DNA from 4 places in the Streptomyces sp. NPDC002018 genome. Region 1 is predicted to be linked to each of the others. Evidence: riboswitches for the same ligand, from Rfam matches in the RefSeq annotation. Region 1 holds a riboswitch; each other region holds the start of a gene.

Region 1 (5,801 bases):
TACGGGCCGATGTCGTGACCGCCGCCTAGCGAGCAGCCCCGCCCGCCCTCGCGCCGAGTGGTGATGATCTTGCTCTGGATGGCGTAAGGTTGTGTTCATCGACGCGGGGTGGAGCAGCTCGGTAGCTCGCTGGGCTCATAACCCAGAGGTCGCAGGTTCAAATCCTGTCCCCGCTACTGATAAGAACCGAAGGCCCGGATTCCAAGCGGATCCGGGCCTTCGTCGTTCCCGGGTTTTTCCCGTCCCAGGGCCGCGCCCTCGCGCTTGACCTTTACGCGACGTCAAGTTCTACGGTCGATCTCATGGAGTGGTCGATCCAGGAGATCGCGAAGAAGGCCGGGACCACGAGCCGCACGCTCAGGCACTACGGCGAGCTGGGGCTGCTGGAGCCCAGCCGTACGGGCGCCAACGGCTACCGCTACTACGACCAGCACGCCCTGGTCCGGCTTCAGCGGATCCTGCTGCTGCGCGAGCTGGGCCTCGGTCTGCCGGCGATCGCCCGGGTTCTCGACGGCGAGCAGGACACGGCCGCCGCCCTGCGCACGCATCTCAGCCTGCTGGAGCAGGAGCGCGAGCGCGTCGAGCGGCTGATCACCTCGGTCAGGACCACTCTCCACAAGACCGGGACAGGGGAGGACCTCATGGCCGAGGAAGTGCTCGACGGCTTCGATCACACGCGGTACGAGCAGGAGGTGACCGCGCGATGGGGCCGCGAGGCGTACCGGAAGGGCGACCGCTGGTGGCGCTCGCTGAGTGAGAGGGAGCGCCGGGATTTCCAGGACCGGCACGAGGCCATCGCCCGTGACTGGGCGCGGGCGAAGGAGGCGGGCCTGGCCGCCGGCAGCGAGGAGGCGCAGGTCATCGCCCGGCGGCACTGCGACTGGCTGTCGGTGACGGCCGAGGCCACGAAGTCGTATGTCATCGGCGTGACGCGGATGTACGGGGAGGACGAACGCTTCACATACGCCTATGACAAGTACGGTGAAGGGACAGCGGTGCTCGTACGGGACGCCATGAAGGTGTACGCCGGGCGCCACCTGACCGACTGACTGGCTGACCGGCCCCACGGCCGGCCGGCCGACTTGCCGACCGGCCGCCGCAGGGCGGTCGAACGGCCGTCTGACCTGCTGTGGAGCAGGCCGGTCCGGACCGGCTCCATAGCCCACTCGGCCGACGGCGAGTCGCCGCTGTGGGCGGTAGCGGCCAGCCTGGGTGGGGCGCGGTACCGTCCGCAGCCCAAGGCGGAACCGGGCAGGTGACCACTGGTGGGGAAGCTGAGCAAGCTCAGGGAGAGCCTGGGTGGCAGAGGCCGGCGGGCCGACGATCTGACTGGTCCCATGTCCGCCGACGGCACGCTGATGCCGAGCAGCCGTATCCGCACGGGCCGTCGGCTGGTGCGTTTTCTCCCCGTGCTCGTGATCGTCGTCGGAGTGGTCCTCGATCTCTCGACCCCGACGCGGGTCACCGCCGCCCCCCTGTACGCGGCCTCACCCCTGGTCGCGGCGCCGTTCTATCCGCTGGCCGGTACGTTGCTGGTCAGCATCGCCGCGATCTTCGCCGAGCTGTCGATGCATCTCTACACCAACTCGCTCAACTCGCTGGAGTCGGTCAGCGAGTTGCTGACGGTGGTGATCGTGTCTCTTCTCGCGCTGTACATCGGCGGTGTGCTGCGCCGCAGCGGGCAGCGGCTCGCGTCGGCCCGGATCATCGCCGAGACCGCTCAGCGGGCGGTGCTGCCCAGACCCGCCGAGCGGATCGGCGGACTCCGTATCGCCGCGCGGTACGAGGCGGCGCAGGAGGGCGCGTTCATCGGCGGCGACCTGTTCGCCGTGCAGGACACGCCGTACGGGGTACGTCTGGTGGTCGGGGACGTACGGGGGAAGGGGCTGGAGGCGGTCGAGGCGGTGGCGGTGGTCATCGGGTCCTTCCGCGAGGCCGCGGAGCAGGAGAGCTCGCTGGAGGGCGTGGCGCAGCGGCTGGAGCGGGCGCTCACGCGCGACGGGAGCAGACGGGGCGGGCTGGACGCCTACGAGGGATTCACCACGGCCGTGCTCGCCGAGATCCCGCACGACGGGAGTGTGGTGCGGCTGGTCAACCGGGGCCATCCCGATCCGCTGCTGATGTGCGAGGACGGGCGGGTACGGATGCTGGAGACGCGTGACCCGGCGCTGCCCCTCGGGATGAGCGAACTGGGCGCGTGGCCGGACCGCGCGGAACAGGCCGGGTACCCGGCCGGGTCGACGCTGCTCTTCTACACGGACGGACTGTCCGAGGCGCGCGATTCCCATGGTGTCTTCTACGTTCCGCGCGACCGGCTGGACGGCCGGATCTTCCAGGGGCCCGACGAACTGCTCCAGGCGCTGATCGACGACGTACGGCTGCACACGGGCGGCGGGAGCCAGGACGACATGGCGCTGCTGGCGGTGAACCGGCCCACGGAGGGGCAGCCGGAACGGCGCAGGACGATACCTCTCGTCCCCTGAGGCGACCCGGGCGCGGTCCGGGGGCGGCCACCGTATGTGATCGTGAGGTATCACTCCGCATAACATTTGACATACCGTCAGGTATGCGCGGTGTACTGAAAGGCAGTCAGCTCGCCCGATTGCGTGTGCATGTGCCCTGGTGTGTCCGTTGCGAAGTTGTTAATGATCACAGGGAACAGCTTGGAATAAAGGCCTGGTCTCTATTAACGTTCGATAACGCAGCGCGGTCGTCCCAGCCGACGTAAGAGTCGGCGCCGTGCTCACGCGCCGAATCCCGCAAGGGAACCGGGGAACCACACATTGGGGTGAATCGGGCGTTCTTTGCTGCCTTGTGCGGCGGAGGGCATCCGTAGGAGACCTTCCTGCTCCGAACCCGTCAGCTAACCCGGTAGGCGAGAAGGAAGGAAAGGAGTGCGCCTCAGTGGCGTCCAATCAGCCTGCCCCCACCGCCCCCTTCGAAACCCCCTCGTTCGGCGACCAGCCGGAGCGGGCCTGGGGAGAGTGGAACCCGACCGAGGAGTCCGTACGCCCGGTACGCGGCAGGCATCGCGTCGGCAAGCAGCGCAACGGCTTCGCCCGTAGCTCCACGGTCCTCGGCGTCGGCGTCATAGCCGCCGTCGGCGCGGGCGGCATGGCCACCGCGCAGGACAAGCCCGCGGTCTCCATATCCCTGCCCGACGCCATCACGGACAATCTCCCCGACGCCAAGTCGCTGCCGGGCATGGGTTCGCTGGCGGCGGACGAGGCCGAGCCCGATCTGCTGGCCAGCGCCCCGCTCACCACCGCCGGAATGACCACGGCGGACGCGGAACAGGGCGCCACGGACGCGGGCGAGGCCCTGCGGGCCCGGATCCTCCAGCAGGCCGAGCAGCAGCAGAACGAGGCCGACGCGACGGAGAAGGCGGCCGCGGAGGCGGCGGCGGCCGAGCAGGCCGCGGCACTCGCCAAGAAGCAGCAGACCGAGGCCGAGAAGAAGATCGAAGAGGCGAAGAAGAAGGCCGAGGCGGAGGCCAGAGCCAAGGCCGAGGCGGAGCGCCTCGCGAAGCTGGCCGCCAGCTTCTCCCTTCCCACCTCCTCGTACACGATCACCTCCACCTACGGTGAGTCCGGCTCCATGTGGTCCTCCGGCTACCACACCGGCCTGGACTTCGCCGCCCCCACCGGCACCCCGGTCAAGGCCGTGCACGGCGGCACGGTCACCTCGGCCGGCTGGTCGGGCTCGTACGGCTACCGCACCATCCTGGAACTGGATGACGGTACGGAGATCTGGTACTGCCACCAGTCCTCGATGACCGTCAGTGCCGGTCAGAAGGTCACCACCGGCGAGACCATCGGCCGGGTCGGCGCGACCGGCAATGTCACCGGGCCGCATCTCCACCTCGAGGTCCACACCCCGGGCGGCTCCGGCATCGACCCCATGAGCTGGCTGCGCAGCAAGGGCCTGACTCCCTGAGCCGGATGACTGCCTGAGCCGGATGACTGCCTGAGTCGGCCCGCCCCCCCCGGGGCCGAGCTCCCTTCGTCAGTACTGGCGGTACGGGTTGTAGCCGTCGTAGTCGATGTACGGCGGTGGCACCCGCACCCGCCCCGTGGCCCGCGCCGCATAGGTGAGCGCGGGCCCCGCCATGTCCCGGCGCTGCCAGAGATGGTGCAGCAGCTCCTGCTCACGCTCGACGAAGTCCGGGCCGACGCTGCCGCGCCGGGCGCGGTGGCGCAGAAACGCCAAGGACGTCGCGAACGTCTCGTACTCCCCGACCGACCTGTAGGCCTCGGGCCCGTATGTACGGCCCGCGAAATCGCGTGCCATGGTGCGCGCCCGCATCGAGGAGAGCGCCTGGGGCGCGGCGGACGGCAGCCAGCCGGCCGCCGCGTACGCGGGCAGTTCGGCCGCGACCGTACGCAGCTCGCGCTGCCGGCTCCAGATCGCCAGCCAGGTCAGCAGGCCGAAGACCGGCACCATGAACACGGCGTACACGGCGTAGAAGCCGAACGGGCCGAAGAGCGACGACGAGGCGTTCCACAGCGCGTGCATGCCCATCGCCAGCGCCAGACCGAGCGGCGGAAGGGCGAACCGCCGGATCCTCTGGCGGCGGGCCGCCATCGCCGCCAGCCCGAAGCCGATGCCCGTGAGCACGGTGAAGAGCGGGTGCGCGAACGGTGACATCACCACCCGTACGAAGAAGGTCGCGGCCGTCACGGAGGCCAGCCCCGAGAAGCCCGCGCTCCGGTCCTCGCCGAAGGCGCTGCCGAGATAGAGGATGTTCTCGGTGAAGGCGAAGCCGGTGGCGGTGAAGCCCGCGAACACGACCCCGTCGACCAGTCCGTTGAAGTCCCGTCGGCGGAACAGGAAGAGCAGCAGGATCGCCGCGGCCTTGGCGCTCTCCTCCACGACCGGCGCTATCACCGTGGCGCCGAGGGACTCCGCGCCCGCCGGGTCGGCGGTGGCGATGGCTATCCACCGGGTCGCGAAGGTGTTGGCGATGATCGCGACGAGGGCGGCCGCGAAGGCGCCCCAGGCGAAGGAGAACACCAGATTCCGCCAGGGGCCCGGTTCGACCCGGTCCAGCCAGCGGAAGGCCGCGATCAGCAGCGGGACGGGCAGCACGGCCAGCCCGAGGCCGACCAGAAAGCCCTGGGTGCCGGTCTGGTCCCGTACGAGCGCGAGGATCACCAGGCCGCAGAGGGCGAGCAGCGTGATCACGGCCCCCGCGCGCACCGCCCGGTGGCGCCAGAACGCGCGGCGCGGCCGATAGCGCCTGCGGGCAGGCTCGGGCACGGCGGTCCACAGGTCACCGAGCTGTTGCTGCCGCTCGTAGACGGGGATCGCCGGGCCCGGTTCGAGGCGCTGCTGCGTGGGTTCCGACACCCGATGACCCTAACGAGAAGCTCGGACACTGACGATGGTGCCTGTGTCCCTACCGCGGGTTACGCGGGTTACCTGGGTTACGCGGGTTACGCGGGTTACGCCGACGGGGCCCGCCCACCGGCCGTCCGTCCACAGGGCCTCTGCCCACCGGCCGTCCGTCACCCGGGCCTCTGCCCACCGGGCCGCTGCGGGCCGGCCGGCGCGCCCGTCCGGCCGGCCCGACGGACTCCGTCAGACGGACGGCGGCGGTTCCGGTACGCGGCGGAACAGCAGATCACGCACCACATGACCCTTGTCGAGTCCTTGGCCCTCGAACCGGGTCAGCGGCCGGAAGGCGGGCCGTGGCGCGTATCCGCCGTCCGGCACGGTGTTCTCGAAGGCCGGGTGGGCCGTCAGCTCCGCGAGCATCTGCTCGGCGTACGGCTCCCAGTCGGTCGCGCAGTGCAGCACGG
Region 2 (5,801 bases), on a different contig from region 1:
GAGCACGGGGCAGTCGTAGCGGTCGGCGATGGCCCGCACATGGGCGGTGTAGGTCGCGATCCTGCCGCGCAGATGGCGCAGTACGGGGACGCCCCGGGTGTCGAAGCCCGTGGTCACCATGACCGTGCCGACCGCCCCGGTGAGATCGGCGACGGCCCGCTCGAAGCGCTCGGCGACATCGTCGGGGTCGGTGCCTGGCCGGATGATGTCATTGCCGCCGGCGCAGAACGTCACCAGATCGGGGGCGAGTCGCTTGGCGCGGGGTATCTGCTCGGTGACGATCTGGTCGAGGAGCCGGCCGCGTACGGCGAGATTCGCGTAGCGGAAGTCCCCGTGCACGGTGTCCGCCGGGGCACCGGGGACGGCCGTCGCGCCAGGCACCGGACCGGTGGGCCGGTCGGCCCGTCCATCGGCCAGCCGGTCGGCGAGCAGAACCGCGAGCCGGTCCGCCCAGCCGACATAGTGTCCATCGGGTCCCGGATCGCCCACGCCCTCCGTGAAGCTGTCACCGATCGCCGTGTACGACCCGAATACGCCTCTTCTTCTTGATCTCGAATCGTCTGCCACAAGAGCACATCTTTCACCCGCAGATGTGACCTACGCGACCGTAAGGAAGGGTTGACGAGGGGTGAGATATGCCATCGGTCAATTTTCGACCAAGCGGGAATATGCCCCACGTTCTCCGCCCGGCACGGAAGCGCCGGGCGGAGACGGAGTACCGGGACAACGGCGGTGTACGCCTCAGATGTTGACGCCGTGGTCGCGGAGATAGGCCAGCGGGTCGATGTCCGAGCCGTACTCCGGTCCGGTGCGGATCTCGAAGTGCAGGTGCGGACCGGTGGTGTTGCCGGTGGAGCCGGAGAGGCCGAGCTGCTGGCCCTCGCTGACGCTCTCGCCCTCGGAGACGGAGAGGGAGGACAGATGCGCGTACTGCGAGTAGTGGCCGTCGCTGTGCTGGATGACGACCTGGTTGCCGTACGAGCCGCCCCAGCCCGCCGTCACGACCGTGCCGTCGGCCACCGCCTTCACCACGGTGCCCGAGGGCGCCGCGAAGTCCACACCCGTGTGGTAGCCGCTGGCCCAACTGCTGCCGGAGGCGTGGTACGGGGTGCTGGTGCGGATGCCGTCGACGGGCAGCGTGAAGCCGGCGGAGCCGCTCTCGGCCGGCGCCTCGGTCGCCTCGTCCGTCGGCTGGGGCGCGGGGTCGGCCGTGGCCGGCGTGGTGGTGGATCCGCCCGAGGAGCTGGAGGGCTTGGCCGGGGGCTTGGAGTGGCCCTTGCCCGCGCCCTTCCCGTGGATGGTCAGCTCCAGTCCGGGGTGGATGAGTGAGGGGTTGGAGCCGACGGCCTCGCGGTTGTCCTTGTACAGCCTTTCCCAGCCGCCGCGGACATGCTGCTTGACGGCGATCCTGGACAGGGAGTCGCCCGCGACCACGGTGTAGGTCCGCGTCTTGTGGGCACCCTTCTTCGCGACGGCCTTCTTGGCGCCGGCCTGCTCCCCGCCGAGCTGTTGCTGGGAGACGGCCTCGGGCGCGGCGGCGGGCGCGGCCTTCTCGGCGGCGTGCGCGCCGGTGGCGCCGATGAGCGGAAGCGCGATGGCGGCTCCACCGGTGCCGGCGGCGATGAATCCGCGCGATACCGAGCTGGACTTGGGACGGCAGTGTTTACCCTTCGCGGGCATGGCGAATTCCTCTCCGGCGCCTGCGAGGTGAGCTGTCGGGTTCGGACTGGAGATGCCCGGTCGCACATGCTGAGCGACTTCACCCCGAGCCGTCCGGATTTCCGGGACGGCGTACTACCTGGGTCCCCCGCTCCTGCCACGCGTTGCTGGTCGGATACGAATTCCGAGCGGCGGCAGGATTCGGCGTTCCGCTCGGATTGAGGGTGAACGTAGGCCCAGTGGCACTACCGGTACAAGCGATCCTTTTCCGTCGACAAGGCGCACTCGCATTTAACCCGGGTTTACCGGTCACCCTGCGTGGATAACGGACTCCGAACTCCGCGCCGGACAGGGAATTCGAATACATGGCATCGCCACGGAACGTCACGGATATGATCCTGGTCACGGCCGGGAGACCAACTCGGTCATGACCGGGGCAGGTTATGAGGAATGGCTCAATACGGACAGATGCACCGTTGAGTGCTATTCAACCGCGATAAATGTCCGAATAGTCCCATCGGATTCCCGTCATCCGAACGAATTACTCCCCGAACAGGTGTCGTAGGGTCAGAGGTCGACAGCGTCGGCGAGCCGCGCCGACGGCAGACACGGAGGAGCAGGCCGTGACGCAGCAGGTCCCGTCGACAGAGCCCGAACTGGCCGGCGTGCGCAACTTCCGTGATGTCGGAGGACTGCCCACCACGGACGGCAGGCGGGTGCGGCCGGGCAGGCTCTTCCGCAGCGGCCATCTCGCCAGTGCCACCGCCGCCGACGCGGCCTTTCTCGCGTCCCTCGGACTGCACACGATCTTCGACTTCCGCAATGCGGCCGATCTCAAGCTCGACGGCGCGGACGTGGAGCTGCCCGGCGTACGCCATGTGAACATCCCGCTCACCGACCCGGCCGACGGCGCCGAGTTCTGGCAGATGGTCAGGGGCGGCGATCTGGACCAGCTCCGCTCGCTCCTCGCGGACGGCCGGGCGGCGACCCGGATGACCGACTCGTACCGCGCGATCATCAGGGAACGCACCGCCGAGCACAGCCGTGTCCTGCACTCCCTCGCCGAGGACAGCACCCCGGCGCTCATGCACTGCGCGGCGGGCAAGGACCGGGCCGGTCTCTCGATCGCGGTGGCCCTGCTCGCGGTCGGGGTGGAGCCCGGGGCGATCGAGGCGGACTATCTGAAGTCGAACGACCCGCACCGCCGCTATGTGGTCCGGCGCAGCGACAACTCGCCCTCCGGTACGTCCACCGAGGTGATGGACCTCCTCAGCCCGCTCTTCGACGCGCGTGCCGAGTATCTGGCGGCGGCCTTCGAGACCATCGGGAAGACCTGGGGCAGCACCGACGCCTATCTGACCGAAGGTCTCGGACTCGCCCCCGAGACCCGCGAGCGGCTGCGCGCCCGCCTCCTCGACTGACACGTTCCGCGGTCCTGAACAGCCGTTCGGCCAGCGCGTTTCGCGGTCCTCGACCGCCGTTCGCCGCGGTGGCGTGGTTGGGACATGTCTCAACCACGCCACCGCGAAGCAGTGACAGCCCCTCCGGCGCTACCAGATTCTGTCCAACAGCGCGTGACAGCGGAGTAGAACGAAGGGGCTGGACAGATGAGACGTATCCGCCTGACGGCGGCGGTATCCATAGCCTTGCTGATGACCGTGGGTGCTGTGGGGCCGGTTTCCGCCCGTCCCTCCGCCCAGGACACGGCGCCCGCCGGGCCCGCCGGATCCCCCGGATCCCCCGGGTCCGCCGCGGCGGGCACCCCGGTGACGGTGCGGCTGATCACCGGTGACCGGGTGACGCTCAGCACGGGCCCGGACGGAAAGCGCTCGGCCTCGGTCCTGCCCGGTCCCGGCCGCAACGGCATCCTCTTCCGGACCGCCGAGCAGGACGGCCGGCTGACCGTACTGCCGTCCGACGTCATGGACCTGGTCTCCGCGGGAACGCTGGACCGGGAACTGTTCGATGTGACCGCGCTGGTCTCCCAGGGCTACGACGAGGCGCACACCGACGCGCTGCCCCTGATCGTCGCCCAGCCCGCCGGGGCACGGGCCGCCGAGACCCTGCGCTCCCTGTCCGGGTTCCAGGAGGACTCCGCACCCTCACGGCAGTTGGCGAGCATCGGCGCCCGCTCACTGCGGGTCCCCGCCGACGATCTCGGCGGATTCTGGAAGACGCTCGCCCCCGCCGGGGACGCGAGGGGCACCAGCGCTCTCCGGGTCACCCCCAAGGTCTGGCTGGACGGCAAGGTGAACGCCGTCCTGGACCGCAGTACGGGACAGATCAACGCCCCCGCCGCCTGGGCCGCCGGCTACCGGGGCCAGGGGGTCAAGGTCGCCGTCCTCGACACCGGCGCCGACACGACGCACCCCGATCTGGCCGGCCGGGTCGTCGGGTCCAAGGACTTCTCCGGCAGCGGCGGGACCGAGGACGTCTTCGGCCACGGCACCCATGTCGCCTCCACCGTGGGCGGCAGCGGCGCCGCGTCCGGCGGCACCCGCAAGGGCGTCGCCCCGGACTCCGGCCTGCTGATCGGCAAGGTGCTCGGCAACGACGGTTACGGCACCGAGTCGCAGGTCATCGCGGGCATGGAGTGGGCCGCGGCCGAGGGCGCCAAGGTCATCAACATGAGTCTGGGCTCCGACGCCCCGACCGACGGCACCGACCCCATGAGCCACGCGCTGGACGAGATCACCGCGGCCAGCGGCGCCCTGTTCGTCGTGGCGGCGGGCAACACCGGGGAGATGGGGGACCGTACGGTCGGCTCCCCCGGCGCGGCGGACGCGGCGCTCACGGTCGGCGCCGTCGACCGTGACGACTCGCTCGCCCCGTTCTCCAGCCGCGGCCCCCGTCTCGGCGACGGCGCGGTGAAGCCCGATGTCACCGCGCCCGGCGTCGGTATCGTCGCCGCCCGCGCCACCGGGACGACCATGGGCGACCCCGTCGACCCGTACTACGTGGCGGCGTCCGGCACGTCGATGGCCACCCCGCATGTGGCGGGCGCCGCGGCTCTGCTCGCCCAGCAGCACCCGGACTGGCGCGCGGACCGTCTCAAGGACGCCCTGGTCAGCACCGCGCGTACGGTGCCCGGCCAGCAGCCGGCCCAGCAGGGCGGCGGCCGGATCGATCTGGCGGCGGCCGCGCTCGGCCCGCTCACCGCGACCGGCACGGTCGCCCTGGGACCCTTCCAGGCGGGCACGAGCGCCGCGAAGGCCCAGGCCGACGGCTCAGGAACCGCCACCGTCCGCTACACCAACACCTCCGCCACCAGGCTCTCGCTCCGGCTGACGGCCCAACTCGCCACCACCGGCGGGCGCGCGCTCCGCAGCGGCGCGCTCCGGCTCGGCACGGACGCGGTGGAGATCGCCCCCGGCGCCACCGCCGAGGTTCCGCTGAGCGCCGACCCGTCCCTGGCCGAACGCGGTGACTACTACGGCTATGTCACCGCCACCCCCGCCGCCGGCGGAGCGGCCGTGCACACCACCGTCAGCTTTGTCGTCGACGGCCCGGTGCACCGGCTCACCGTCAACACCTTCGACCTGCACGGCAAGCGGATCGAGGCGCTGCCGACGATCTGGGGACCGGACGGCTTCGTCGACTACACCAGCCTCTCGCCGGCCGTCGCCGAGGTGGAGGAGGGGACGTACCAGCTCAGCCACGCGACGATCGACGACGCCGAGGACGGGCAGGAACTGCGCCAGGTCGTCCTGCCCGAGGTGAAGGTCACCAAGGACATGTCCGTCACCCTGGACGAGCGCCGGACCACCCCCGTGGAGATCCGCACCCCCCGTCCCGCCGAACAGCGCGGCATCGTCAGCTACCAGACCTACCGCCGGATCGACGGACACAGCCTCACCCAGGGTGTGATGTTCTTCGACATCGCCCGGCGCGTCTACGTCAGTCCCACCGCGCCCGTCACCGAGGGAACCTTCGAGTTCGCCTCGCGCTGGCAGCTCGTGGCCCCGCTGATCGAGACGGAGGTCTCCGGCACGAGGACCGGCCTCAACCCCTACTACATGCCGTCCTCACCGCTGTTCAGCGCCAAGGGCGTACGGCTGACCGCGGTGGACGCCGGTACGGTCGCCTCACCCGACCTCCGTCCCTCCCGGGTGCGCGGCAAGCTCGCCGTCGTCCGTGACGAC
Region 3 (5,801 bases), on a different contig from region 1:
CGGCTCACGCCATGAAGTCAAGGGCCGTACGGGACTCGCCCACCTCTTCGAGCATCTGATGTTCCAGGGGTCGGCCCAGGTGAAGGGGAACGGCCACTTCGAGCTGGTGCAGGGCGCCGGCGGTTCGCTGAACGGCACCACCAGCTTCGAGCGCACCAACTATTTCGAGACCATGCCCACCCACCAGCTGGAGCTGGCGCTCTGGCTGGAGGCCGACCGGATGGGCTCGCTGCTCGCCGCGCTCGACGAGGAGTCCATGGAGAACCAGCGGGACGTCGTCAAGAACGAGCGACGCCAGCGGTACGACAATGTGCCGTACGGTACGGCCTTCGAGCGGCTGACGGCGCTCGCCTACCCCGAGGGGCACCCGTACCACCACACCCCGATCGGCTCGATGGCCGACCTGGACGCGGCGACCCTGGAGGACGCCCGCGCGTTCTTCCGCACGAACTACGCGCCGAACAACGCGGTGCTCTCGGTCGTCGGTGACATCGACCCCGAGCAGACGCTCGCCTGGGTCGAGAAGTACTTCGGCTCCATCCCGTCCCACGACGGCAAGCAGCCGCCGCGCGACGGCACGCTGCCGGACATCATCGGCGAGGAGCTGCGCCAGGAGGTCCACGAGGAGGTCCCGGCGCGCGCGCTGATGGCCGCCTACCGGCTGCCCCACGACGGCACCCGCGAGTGCGACGCCGCCGATCTGGCGCTCACCGTCCTCGGCGGCGGCGAGTCCTCCCGGCTGCACAACCGGCTGGTGCGCCGGGACAGGACCGCGGTCGCGGCCGGCTTCGGACTGCTGCGCCTGGCGGGCGCCCCCTCCCTCGGCTGGCTCGATGTGAAGACCTCCGGCGGGGTCGAGGTCCCGCAGATCGAGGCCGCCGTCGACGAGGAGCTGGCCCGGCTCGCCGCCGAGGGCCCCACCGCCGAGGAGATGGAGCGGGCCCAGGCCCAGCTCGAACGCGAGTGGCTGGACCGGCTGGGCACGGTCGCCGGCCGCGCCGACGAGCTGTGCAGGTTCGCCGTGCTCTTCGGTGACCCGCAGCTCGCGCTGACCGCCGTCACGCGCGTGCTGGACATCACCGCCGACGAGGTGCGGGCCGTCGCCGCCGCGCGGCTGCGCCCCGACAACCGGGCGGTGCTGGTGTACGAACCGCTCGCCTCCGAGGACGCCGCAGACGCGGCGCACACGGCCGGCGACGAGACCGACGAGCACGAGGGGACGGACCAGTGAGCGACGCTGCCGTGACCATGGACTTCCATCCGCAGCCGACCGCCGGCGAGGCCAGGCCCTGGGCGTTCCCCGCCCCCCGGCGCGGTGCGCTGGACAACGGCCTGACGGTGCTGCGCTGCGACCGCCCGGGACAGCAGGTGGTGGCCGTCGAGATCAACCTCGACGCCCCGCTGGACGCCGAGCCCGAGGGCCTCGACGGGGTCGCCACGATCATGGCGCGGGCGTTCTCCGAGGGCACCGACAAGCACAGCGCGGAGGACTTCGCCGCCGAGCTGGAGCGCTGCGGAGCCACCCTCGACGCGCACGCCGACCACCCGGGGGTACGGATCTCCCTGGAGGTTCCGGTCTCCCGGCTGCCCAAGGCGCTCGGCCTGCTCGCCGAGGCACTGCGCGCCCCCGCCTTCGCGGACAGCGAGGTCGAGCGGCTGGTGCGCAACCGGCTCGACGAGATCCCGCACGAGACCGCCAACCCGGGCCGCCGCGCCGCCAAGCAGCTCTCCAAGGAGCTGTTCCCCGCCTCCTCCCGGATGTCCCGGCCGCGCCAGGGCACCGAGGAGACGGTGGAGCGTATCGACGCCTCGGCCGTCCGCGCCTTCTACGAGGCGCATGTGCGGCCCGCCACGGCCACCGCCGTGGTCGTCGGCGATCTCACCGGCGTCGATCTGGACGAGGTGCTCGCGGAGACCCTCGGCACCTGGACCGGCGACACCGCCGAGCCCCGCCCCGTACCGCCCGTGACCGCCGACGACACCGGCCGCGTGATCATCGTGGACCGGCCGGGGGCGGTCCAGACGCAGCTTCTGATCGGCCGGATCGGGCCCGACCGGCACGACCGGGTCTGGCCCGCGCAGGTGCTCGGCACCTACTGCCTGGGCGGCACGCTGACCTCCCGGCTCGACCGGGTGCTGCGCGAGGAGAAGGGCTACACCTACGGCGTGCGCGCCTTCGGGCAGGTGCTGCGCTCCTCCGCGCCCTCGGAGCCGGGCGGGCCGGCGGGGGCCGCGATGCTCGCCATCAGCGGCTCCGTGGACACCGCGTCCACGGGCCCGGCGCTGGACGACCTCTGGAAGGTGCTGCGCACCCTCGCGGCCGAGGGCCTCACGGACGCCGAGCGCGATGTGGCCGTGCAGAACCTGGTGGGGGTGGCGCCGCTGAAGTACGAGACGGCCGCGTCCGTCGCGGCGACGCTGGCCGACCAGGTCGAGCAGCATCTCCCGGACGACTTCCAGGCGCGGCTGTACGCACGCCTGGCCGAGACGGGCACGGTCGAGGCGACGGCCGCGGCCGTCAGCGCCTTCCCGGTGGACCGGCTCGTCACCGTGCTCGTCGGGGACGCCGAGCAGATCAAGGAGCCGGTCACGGCGCTCGGAATCGGCGACGTGACGGTCGTCTCCGGCTGACGCTCCCGGCCGCCGCTCGCGGTGACCCGGTTGATCCGCCCGGTAGTCCGGTAGTCCGGTAGTCCGGTAAGCCAGGCAGCCGGATAAGCCGACAACCCCGGCCGCCCGACAACCCGGCAAAGAGAATCCTTCTGTGAGACAAACCCCGGCGACAACGGTCGCCGGGGTTTCCTCATATGTCCGCTTTAGTGCGGAGGTTGCCTGTCTGCCCTGTGGTGTGCGCTACAAAACGCCCTGTCCATTTGGTGATTGAAAGACGAGCCGCTTAGCGTCGGTCCGGCTGTTCGCCAGTACCCCGCCGCGACCGCGGCACCGGACAGTCATCGCCGAGTCCCCGTCAGGCGCGAGCCCGGGGAGCCGGGGACCCACACGCAGTCCCCGGGGTGAATCGGACGCCTCGGCGCACACCCGCGCGGAGGGGCCCGTAGGAGACCTTCCTTGCTCCGAACCCGTCAGCTGACCCGGTAGGCGAGAAGGAAGGAAAGGATCAACCGCTCTATGGCGTTCACCCGTGCCACCGGGAAGCACCGTGCCCGCAGCCGCCGGACCCGCAGGGGCATGAGCGCCGCCGGCGCCGCGACGCTCACCGCGACCGGTGTCCTCGGCGCCCTGGCCGCCCCGGCGCATGCCGCCGGGCCGGACACCCGGGCCGCGGGCCGGCCAGGACTGGCCCAGGCCCTGGTCGTCGGAGACTCGCTCGCCGACGCGATCGACGCCCAGGCGGCGGCCCAGCGACACGCCGCCGCGCGGGCCAGGGCGAAGGCCACGGCCCACCGCGCGGCCGAGGCCCGCGCCAAGGAGATCCGCGCGGAGAAGCAGCGCGCGGCCCGCGCCGCCGAGCGCCGGCGCCTGGCCGCCTTCCGGCTCCCCGTGGCCGGCTCGTACGTGACCACCGGCTACCGGACCGGCGGCTCGCTCTGGTCCTCAGGCAGCCACTCGGGTGTCGACTTCCACGCCGCCTCCGGCACCCCCGTCGTGGCCGTCGGCGCGGGCACCGTCGTCGAGGCCGGCTGGGGCGGCTCGTACGGCAACAACATCGTGCTCAGGATGAACGACGGCACCTACACCCAGTACGGTCATCTCTCCTCGATCGCCGTGTCCGCCGGGCGGACCGTCGTCCCGGGACAGCGCATCGGTCTCTCCGGCGCGAGCGGCAACGCGACCGGACCGCATCTCCACTTCGAGGCCAGGACGGGCCCGGAGTACGGCTCCGACATGGACCCCGTGGCCTATCTGCGCGCGCACGGTGTGAACGTCTGACCGAAGCCCCCGCTGGCCAAAAGATATCTATTGATTCCGGGCACCCATCGGAAATCCGCGTTGATTGCAATAGAGTCACGGAACAGGCGTCGATCGGCAGCGTTTCGCGCGGATTAAGTCGGAGGTTCGGACATGCGCATTCCCGCGCACTCGGTATGCACGGCGATCCGCGACGACATTGTCTCCGGTGTATTCGAACGGGGCAGCCGGCTCACCGAGGAGCAGTTGGCCCGGCGCTACGGCGTCTCCCGGGTCCCGGTGCGAGAGGCCCTGCGCACGCTGGAGTCCGAGGGCTTCGTGACCACCCGCCGCCATGTCGGCGCGTGTGTGGCCGAGCCCACGGACCAGGAGGCGGCCGATCTCCTGGAGGTGCGGCAGCTCCTGGAGCCGCTCGGCGCGGCACGCGCGGCCCAGCGCCGTACGGAGGCCCATCTCAAGGTGCTCCGTGGCCTGGTCAGACTGGGGCAGGAGCGGGCCAGGCGGGGCCAGGGCGAGGATCTGCGCTCGCTCGGCGCCTGGTTCCACGAGACCCTCGCCCAGGCGTCGGGGAGCCCGGCGCTCACCGCCCCGCTCACCCAGCTCCGGCACAAGATCGCCTGGATGTATGTGGTCGACCAGCCCGCGCATCCCGTGGAGTCCTGGGCGGAGCACGGCGCGATCGTGGACGCGGTGGCGCGCGGCGACGCGGAGCGCGCGCGGTCCCTGACCGCCCTGCACGCGGAGCGTACGGCGGCTGTGCACCGGCTGCGCCGTACCGAGCGCGGCCGGGAAAAGGTGAGGGTTTCGCAACATGCCGTAAACACCGCGAGTGCTCGCACTTAACATTCTCGCCGTATACAAAGAAATGAAAAAGAGCGACCTATTCTTCGCTGCCCGCATGCAAAGAACGAGCCGCGGTGCGCTGAATTCAGCACACCGCGGCTTCGTCGTGCGGAATAGCGGCCGACGGTTCGGCGGCTGCCGGACCGTGGGGCCGTCCGTACGTTCAGACCGTCTCGGGCAGCTCGTCCAGGCCCTCGGCGACCAGCTTCGCCAGCCGGTCCAGAGCGGCGTCCGCGCCGTCCGCGCCGGAGGCCAGTACGACCTCCTCACCGCCCCGCGCGCCCAGCCCGAGGACGGCGAGCATCGACGCGGCGTTGACGGGGCTGCCGCCGGCCTTCGCGATCGTCACGGGGACGCCGGCGGCCGTGGCGGCACGGACGAAGATGGACGCGGGACGGGCGTGCAGCCCCTCGGCCCAGCCGACATTGACGCGGCGCTCAGCCATGGTGTTGCCCTTCAAGTCTCAAAAGTCTGAAAAACGGTGTCCGGCCCAGGCTCTCATGGTGCGCCGAGTGCCCCCGTCCCGGGCCCGGCGGGCCCCCGCCGCCGTAGGCTTTGGCCATGGAGACGCCGCCGGACCATGCGTACCCCGGTCACTGGGAAGCGGACGTGGTGCTGCGGGACGGGGGCACCGCCCGGATCAGGCCCATCACCACCGACGACGCGGAGCGGCTGGTCAGCTTCTACGAGCAGGTGTCCGACGAGTCGAAGTACTACCGGTTCTTCGCCCCCTACCCGCGCCTCTCCGCGAAGGACGTCCACCGGTTCACCCACCACGACTATGTGGACCGGGTGGGGCTCGCGGTGACGGTGGGCGGCGAGTTCATCGCGACCGTACGGTACGACCGCATCGACGACCGGGGAGGGCCCGCGTCCGCGCCCGCCGACGAGGCGGAGGTCGCGTTTCTCGTCCAGGACGCGCATCAGGGGCGCGGGGTCGCCTCCGCCCTGCTCGAACACATCGCGGCGGTCGCCCGCGAGCGGGGGATCCGGCGCTTCGCGGCGGAGGTGCTGCCCGCCAACACCAAGATGATCAAGGTGTTCCGGGACGCCGGGTACACCCAGAAACGCAGCTTCGAGGACGGCTC
Region 4 (5,801 bases), on a different contig from region 1:
ACCCTCGATCCGTACTCCAAGCTGCTGGAGGAGCGGATCGTCTTCCTCGGCACCGCGGTCGACGACACCGCGGCCAATGATGTGATCGCGCAGTTCCTCCATCTCGAGTACGCGGCGCCCGACCGGGACATCTGCCTCTACATCAACTCGCCCGGCGGCTCCCTCAGCGCCATGTCCGCGATCTACGACACGATGCAACTCGTCACCTGCGACGTGGAGACGACCTGCCTCGGCCAGGCCGCCTCGACCGCGGCGGTCCTGCTGGCGGCCGGCACCCCGGGCAAGCGGATGGCGCTGCCCGGAGCCCGGGTCGTCATCGAGCAGCCCGCCATCGAGGAGCCCGTCCGGGGCCAGCCGTCCGATCTGATGATCCATGCGGAGGAACTGCTGCGGCAGCGGAGCATGCTCGCGTCCCTGCTCGTACGGCACACCGGCCGGAGCGAGGAGCGAATCGCCGGGGACATCGAGCGGGCCAGGGTCTTCGCCGCGGCCGACGCGAAGGCGTACGGTCTGGTCGACCACGTGGTCCAGAACCGCAAGACGTCCCTCGGCAGGCCGGCCCCCAGCGCGGCACACCCCTTCGGCTCCCCCGGTGGGCGGTGACACGCCGATGCTGCCACCGGAGCTTCCTCCGCTGCCCGCGCTGACCCGCGCCGAGGGCGATCTCGTCGACAGCTTTCTCCAGATCCTCGATCTGCTGGGGCGGATCAACCCGGCGCGCGGCACGGACACCTACGGCGCACTGCGCGCGGCCCAGGCGCTGCCCGCGCAAGCGGTCGCACTACGGGACGCGCTGACGGCGATGCATCTGCGCGGTGAGACCGAACTGCACGCCACGACCCTCGCCCGCGCCCTGCGGGTACTTGACGGGGAGCGACGCGCCGGGCGCGTCACCATGCCGCCCGAAGACACGACATGAGCCCGTGTCTGTTCCCGTATGGACGCGTCCGTACGGGAACGGCTCGGCCTTTCGGGGTATGGATCTTCTGGACGCGCCGGGGGACGCAAGTTGCGCGAAGTGGCCGGGCACGGGAAGCGCGGCCCAACTCCCGCGCAGGTACGGGCCTCATCAGGCCTCGGACCCCCGGCCCGACACACCGCTCCGCCACCCGTACGGATCAGACGTGACGAACTTCACATATCCTCGTTTCGCCTCGGAAATCATCTGATAACGAGTCAAGATCCGTGGGACGACAAGCCCCCGCCACCCCCGGCGGGGCGGTCCGGGCGGACGCCGAGTCCTGCCGCCGTTCCGGATGTCTGGTCGACAGAAGTGGATCGGCAGGAGTGGAGGACCCGAGCAGTACGGGACGGCCGTGTACGCGTGTATGGCCGTTCCTTGGGGTGAAGCCGCTGACGCGGCCGGGCATCTTCGCCTGTCCGAACCCGACAGGTCATCCTTCACAGGCGGCTGACGAAGGGTTGCGCATGAATGCGCAGACATATGTCCCGTCTCTGCTCTCCCGGGCCGGTGCCGTATCGGTCCTCACCCTCGCGACGGTCGGGGGCACCATACTGGCCCCCGGCGCGACGACCGAGGCCCATGCCGCCGCACGTGCCGTCAAGGCGCTCCGCGTGGCCGCCTCCAAGGAAGGCTCTCCGTACCAGTGGGGGGCCACCGGACCCCATCGCTTCGACTGCTCGGGCCTGACGCTCTACTCGTTCAAGAAGGCGGGCAAGAAGCTCCCGCGCACCGCTCAGCAGCAGTACAACAGAACCCGCCATGTCTCGGCCTCCCACCGGCGCAAGGGCGACCTGGTGTTCTTCCACTACGGAAGTTACGTCTACCACGTCGGCATCTACGCGGGCCGCGGGAAGATCTGGCACTCGCCGAAGACCGGTGCCCTGGTGAGGCTCGAACGGATCTGGACCCGGAATGTCCTGTACGGCCGGGTGAACTGAGCGCGGTACGCCTGGACCGGCCGGTGCGCGCCCTGCCGGTCCAGCACGGCCCACAGCACGGCCGACCCGCGCGGGCCGGCCCACGGAACACCGTCACACCGAATACACCGGATACACCGGACGGTCCGAACGGTCCGGACGGTCCGGCCCGGACGACGGGACCGGACGGAACACACGCCGCCGGTGCACACCGGCACACGGAACACACGCGGCCCGCGGTGGGCCGCAGCGGAACACGACCGTTCCGTCCCCCACCGGCAGGGGACGGAACGCCCCTTGGGCGCCGCCGGCCGGCGCCCGGGACTCACGCGGCCCGTCCCAGGCCGCAACGGAACACCCCGTGTCCCGTCCCTCGCGGGGCGGGACACGGCACACCGTTCGGCCGCGCCCGGCCCGTCCCCGGCCGGGCGCGGTCGGGCGCGGCCGGGCGCGGTCGGGTCAGCTCTGGACGGGGACCGTCCAGGGCAGTGCGATCCAGACCGTCTTGCCGCCCTCCGCGGTCGGCGTGACGGACACGGCCCCGCCGCCCTCCAGGGCCAGCCAGCGGACGATCACCATGCCCCGGCCGTTGTCCTGCTGCGCCGCCACCGGCAGCCGCTGCGGCCAGCTCGGGTGGCTGTCGGTGACACCGACACGGAGCTGTTCGTCCCGGTCGAGCGCGATCTCGACGGTGAACGTGGGCGACTGGCCGAAGGTGTGCTGCACCGCGTTGGTGGCGAGTTCGGAGACGATCAGCCGGACCGTGTCGGCCGTCTCGGCGTCCCCCGGCAGGCCCCACTCCCTCAGCAGGTCGGCGACATATCTTCTCGCCGCCGGTACCGACGCGGGATCGCTCGGCAGCGTGATGGATGCTTCCTGATGGTCTGCCATGGCGACGCCGTCCCTTTCCCGCCCGGACCTGACTCCGGCGCAGTGCGGATGCCTGCGTGGACGGCCTCGGACTGTGCTCAGCGTGCCACTCATCCTGCCGTTCACACGGGCCATCCACCGAGATCTGCATATATCTGTCGCTCGAAGTGGTGAACTCTGCTACGCGAGACCGTATTTGGGCGGCGAAAAGATAACTTCTCCGCCGCGGCGCACTGGGCGCGTACGAGACGCTTACCGGAGAGGGCCGGGGAAGGGATTTATCATGCGGCATATTCCGGCGGTACGCCGACGCAGGCTCGGGGAGGAATTGCGCAGGCTGCGCCAGCGGGCGGGACTGACGAGCGGGGAGACCGCGCGGCTGCTCGGCTGGCACCAGTCGAAGGTGAGCCGGATCGAGACGGGTGTCAGCGGGGTGAAGGACGAGGACCTGGTGGCGCTACTCGACGCCCTGGGGATCACCGATCCGCAACTGCGCACCCTGCTCGGCGCCCTGGCGGGCATCACGGACGGCGGGCCGGGGTGGTGGAAGGCGTACGGCGGGGTGATCCCGCCCCGGTACCGGGACTTCATCAGCCTGGAGTCACAGGCCTCCACGGCCCGTACGCTGGAGACCTCGGTGGTGCCGGGGCTGCTCCAGACACCCGACTACGCGCGGGCGGTGACCAGGGCGGCGCTGGTCGGTCTGCCCGCCACGACGGTCGACTCCCTGGTCGAGGTGCGGCTCGCCCGCCAGGAGGTGCTGCACTCCGCGACCCCGCTCGAACTGCACGCGGTGCTGGACGAGGCCGTGCTGCGGCGCGAGGTGGGCGGACCCGGGGTGATGCGGGGCCAATTACGGCGTCTGTCCGAGGTGGCCCGGCTTCCGCAGGTCTGTCTCCAGGTACTTCCGTTCACCGCGGGCGGCTATGTCGGGCTCACAGGTCCTTTCGTTGTCTTCTCCTTCCCGCACATTACTGATCTGGATTTGGTCGTTCTCGACCATTTGACGAATAGCCTCTATCTGGAGCGGAAAGAAGACCTCGAGGCGTACGGCGCCGCGTTCCGCACGATGCAGGCGCATGCCCTCCCGCCCCAGGAATCATTGGATCTCATCGCCGGGATCGGCGACGGCGCGTAGGGAGCATCATGTCCGCTTACCTCGCACAGCCCCCTGTCCAGACTCCATCCTCCATCCCCCACACACACCACTCTCCTCCGACGACTTCCCCGGTAACAGCCGTGGCCCCGGCCGCCGTCTGGCGGCGCAGCAGCCACAGCACGGGGGCGAACAACTGCGTCGAGTCCGCGCGCACCGGCGCGGATGTACTCGCCGTACGGGACTCCAAGAACGTGACACGGCCTCATCTCTCGTTCTCCGCGGCCGCGTGGACGTCCTTCGTCGCCTCTCTGCGGGAGGAGACATTCACCGACTGACCGTGGCACCCGCTCGGTTCGTTCCGCCCGCTCAGCCGTGTCCTTCCGGCCGGTTCCCTCCGGCCGGGCGGACACTCAGGCCGCGGTCGCGCCCACGGGCGCGGCCGCGGTGATCGTCCGTACCGCCGCGCCGATCTGATCGTCCGTCAGATCGGCACGCGCGGTGAGCCTGATCCGGGAGATGCCGTCGGGCACCGACGGCGGGCGGAAACAGCCCACGGCCAGCCCCCCGGTCCGGCAGTCGGCCGCCCAGCGCACGGCCGCCTCCGGTGACGGCGCCTGTACGGAGACGACGGCGGCGTCCGGTGGCGCGACGGTCAGGCCCGCGCCGGTCAGCCGCCGGTGCAGCGTACGGGCGACCTCGCGCGCGCGGTCCGCCCTGCCGGGCTCCCCGCGCAGCAGCCGCAGACTCGCCAGCGCGCCGCCCACCGCCGCCGGTGCCAGCCCCGTGTCGAAGATGAACGTCCGCGCGGCGTTGACGAGATGCTCGACGACCCGGGCCGGGCCGAGCACCGCACCGCCCTGGCTGCCCAGGGACTTGGAGAGGGTCAGGGTGGCGACCACACCGGCCGTCCCCGCGATCCCCTCGGCGTGTGCCGTGCCCCGCCCTCCCTCGCCGAGCACACCCAGACCGTGCGCGTCGTCGACCAGGAGGGCGGCTCCCCCGGTACGGCAGATTCCGGCCAGTTCCGCCAGCGGCGCGGCGTCGCCGTCCACCGAGAACACCGCGTCGCTCACCACCAGCGCCCGCCGCCCCGGGTGCGCTTCGAGTGTCTTGCGTACGGCGCCGGGCTCCGCGTGCGGTACGACCACGGTCTCGGCGCGCGAGAGCCGGCAGCCGTCCACGATGGAGGCGTGGTTGCCCGCGTCGGAGACCAGCAGGGAGTCACGGGCCGTCAGCGCGGTGAGGGCGGCGAGATTGGCCGCGTAGCCGGAGGAGAGGACGAGCGCGGCCTCGAAACCGCAGAACGCGGCGAGTTCACGCTCCAGTTCGGTGTGCAGCTCCGTGCTGCCGGTGACCAGCCGGGAGCCGGTGGCCCCCGCACCCCAGCGGCGGGCGGCGTCCGCCGCCGCACCGGTCACCGCGGGATGACGGGCGAGCCCCAGATAGTCGTTGCTCGCCAGATCCAGCAGGGCGGAGTCGGCGGGGCGCGGGCGGAGCGTACGGACCAGGCCCGCCCTCTCACGGCGGCGCGCCTCGTCGTCGGTCCAGTCGAAGGGATCCTGCGCCATGGTGCGGTCCTTTTGTAGGGTGCGCACAGACTTTAACCGTGGCCGGACCGGGTCAGGATGTGGCCATGCACACACTTCGTTCCGGTGGTGTTGTCGTGTTCCTCCCTGGCTTCGCGACGCTCGCATAGGCCAGGATCGGCATCATGGACCTGCTGAAGACGCTGGTGGAGAAGGGCCTGCGGCGCGAGCCGCCGACCCGCGAAGAAGCCCTCGCCGTACTGGCGACCTCCGACGACGATCTGCTCGACGTGGTGGCCGCGGCCGGGAAGGTGCGCCGCCAGTGGTTCGGGCGGCGGGTGAAACTCAACTATCTGGTCAATCTGAAGTCCGGTCTGTGCCCCGAGGACTGCTCGTACTGCTCGCAGCGGCTCGGATCGACGGCG

The links. Region 1 has a riboswitch for cyclic di-AMP ahead of ACFYYH_RS32730 (M23 family metallopeptidase). Riboswitches for the same ligand answer to the same signal wherever they lie in the genome.
Region 2: another riboswitch for cyclic di-AMP. It lies ahead of ACFYYH_RS02080 (peptidoglycan DD-metalloendopeptidase family protein); the one in region 1 lies ahead of ACFYYH_RS32730 (M23 family metallopeptidase).
Region 3: another riboswitch for cyclic di-AMP. It lies ahead of ACFYYH_RS28890 (M23 family metallopeptidase); the one in region 1 lies ahead of ACFYYH_RS32730 (M23 family metallopeptidase).
Region 4: another riboswitch for cyclic di-AMP. It lies ahead of ACFYYH_RS15960 (C40 family peptidase); the one in region 1 lies ahead of ACFYYH_RS32730 (M23 family metallopeptidase).

The regions. Positions count from the first base shown of each region.
Region 1 covers NZ_JBIASO010000033.1:16,221-22,021, reverse strand. The annotation lists gene ACFYYH_RS32750 (hypothetical protein) at 1-29, shown strand, start outside; tRNA gene ACFYYH_RS32745 (tRNA-Met) at 103-176, shown strand; gene ACFYYH_RS32740 (MerR family transcriptional regulator) at 303-1,049, shown strand; gene ACFYYH_RS32735 (PP2C family protein-serine/threonine phosphatase) at 1,338-2,483, shown strand; cyclic di-AMP (ydaO/yuaA leader) riboswitch at 2,739-2,893, shown strand; gene ACFYYH_RS32730 (M23 family metallopeptidase) at 2,905-3,936, shown strand; gene ACFYYH_RS32725 (PrsW family intramembrane metalloprotease) at 4,006-5,349, opposite strand; gene trmB (tRNA (guanosine(46)-N7)-methyltransferase TrmB) at 5,581-5,801, opposite strand, start outside.
Region 2 covers NZ_JBIASO010000001.1:487,132-492,932, reverse strand. The annotation lists gene ACFYYH_RS02085 (SGNH/GDSL hydrolase family protein) at 1-567, opposite strand, end outside; gene ACFYYH_RS02080 (peptidoglycan DD-metalloendopeptidase family protein) at 742-1,680, opposite strand; cyclic di-AMP (ydaO/yuaA leader) riboswitch at 1,685-1,876, opposite strand; gene ACFYYH_RS02075 (tyrosine-protein phosphatase) at 2,283-3,080, shown strand; gene ACFYYH_RS02070 (S8 family serine peptidase) at 3,267-5,801, shown strand, end outside.
Region 3 covers NZ_JBIASO010000022.1:29,973-35,773, reverse strand. The annotation lists gene ACFYYH_RS28900 (M16 family metallopeptidase) at 1-1,231, shown strand, start outside; gene ACFYYH_RS28895 (M16 family metallopeptidase) at 1,249-2,631, shown strand; cyclic di-AMP (ydaO/yuaA leader) riboswitch at 2,946-3,116, shown strand; gene ACFYYH_RS28890 (M23 family metallopeptidase) at 3,130-3,891, shown strand; gene ACFYYH_RS28885 (GntR family transcriptional regulator) at 4,024-4,713, shown strand; gene ACFYYH_RS28880 (HPr family phosphocarrier protein) at 4,877-5,158, opposite strand; gene ACFYYH_RS28875 (GNAT family N-acetyltransferase) at 5,275-5,801, shown strand, end outside.
Region 4 covers NZ_JBIASO010000008.1:247,596-253,396, forward strand. The annotation lists gene ACFYYH_RS15950 (ATP-dependent Clp protease proteolytic subunit) at 1-603, shown strand, start outside; gene ACFYYH_RS15955 (hypothetical protein) at 611-919, shown strand; cyclic di-AMP (ydaO/yuaA leader) riboswitch at 1,236-1,426, shown strand; gene ACFYYH_RS15960 (C40 family peptidase) at 1,429-1,902, shown strand; gene ACFYYH_RS15965 (ATP-binding protein) at 2,341-2,772, opposite strand; gene ACFYYH_RS15970 (helix-turn-helix domain-containing protein) at 3,035-3,889, shown strand; gene ACFYYH_RS15975 (DUF397 domain-containing protein) at 3,991-4,185, shown strand; gene ACFYYH_RS15980 (8-amino-7-oxononanoate synthase) at 4,261-5,418, opposite strand; gene bioB (biotin synthase BioB) at 5,562-5,801, shown strand, end outside.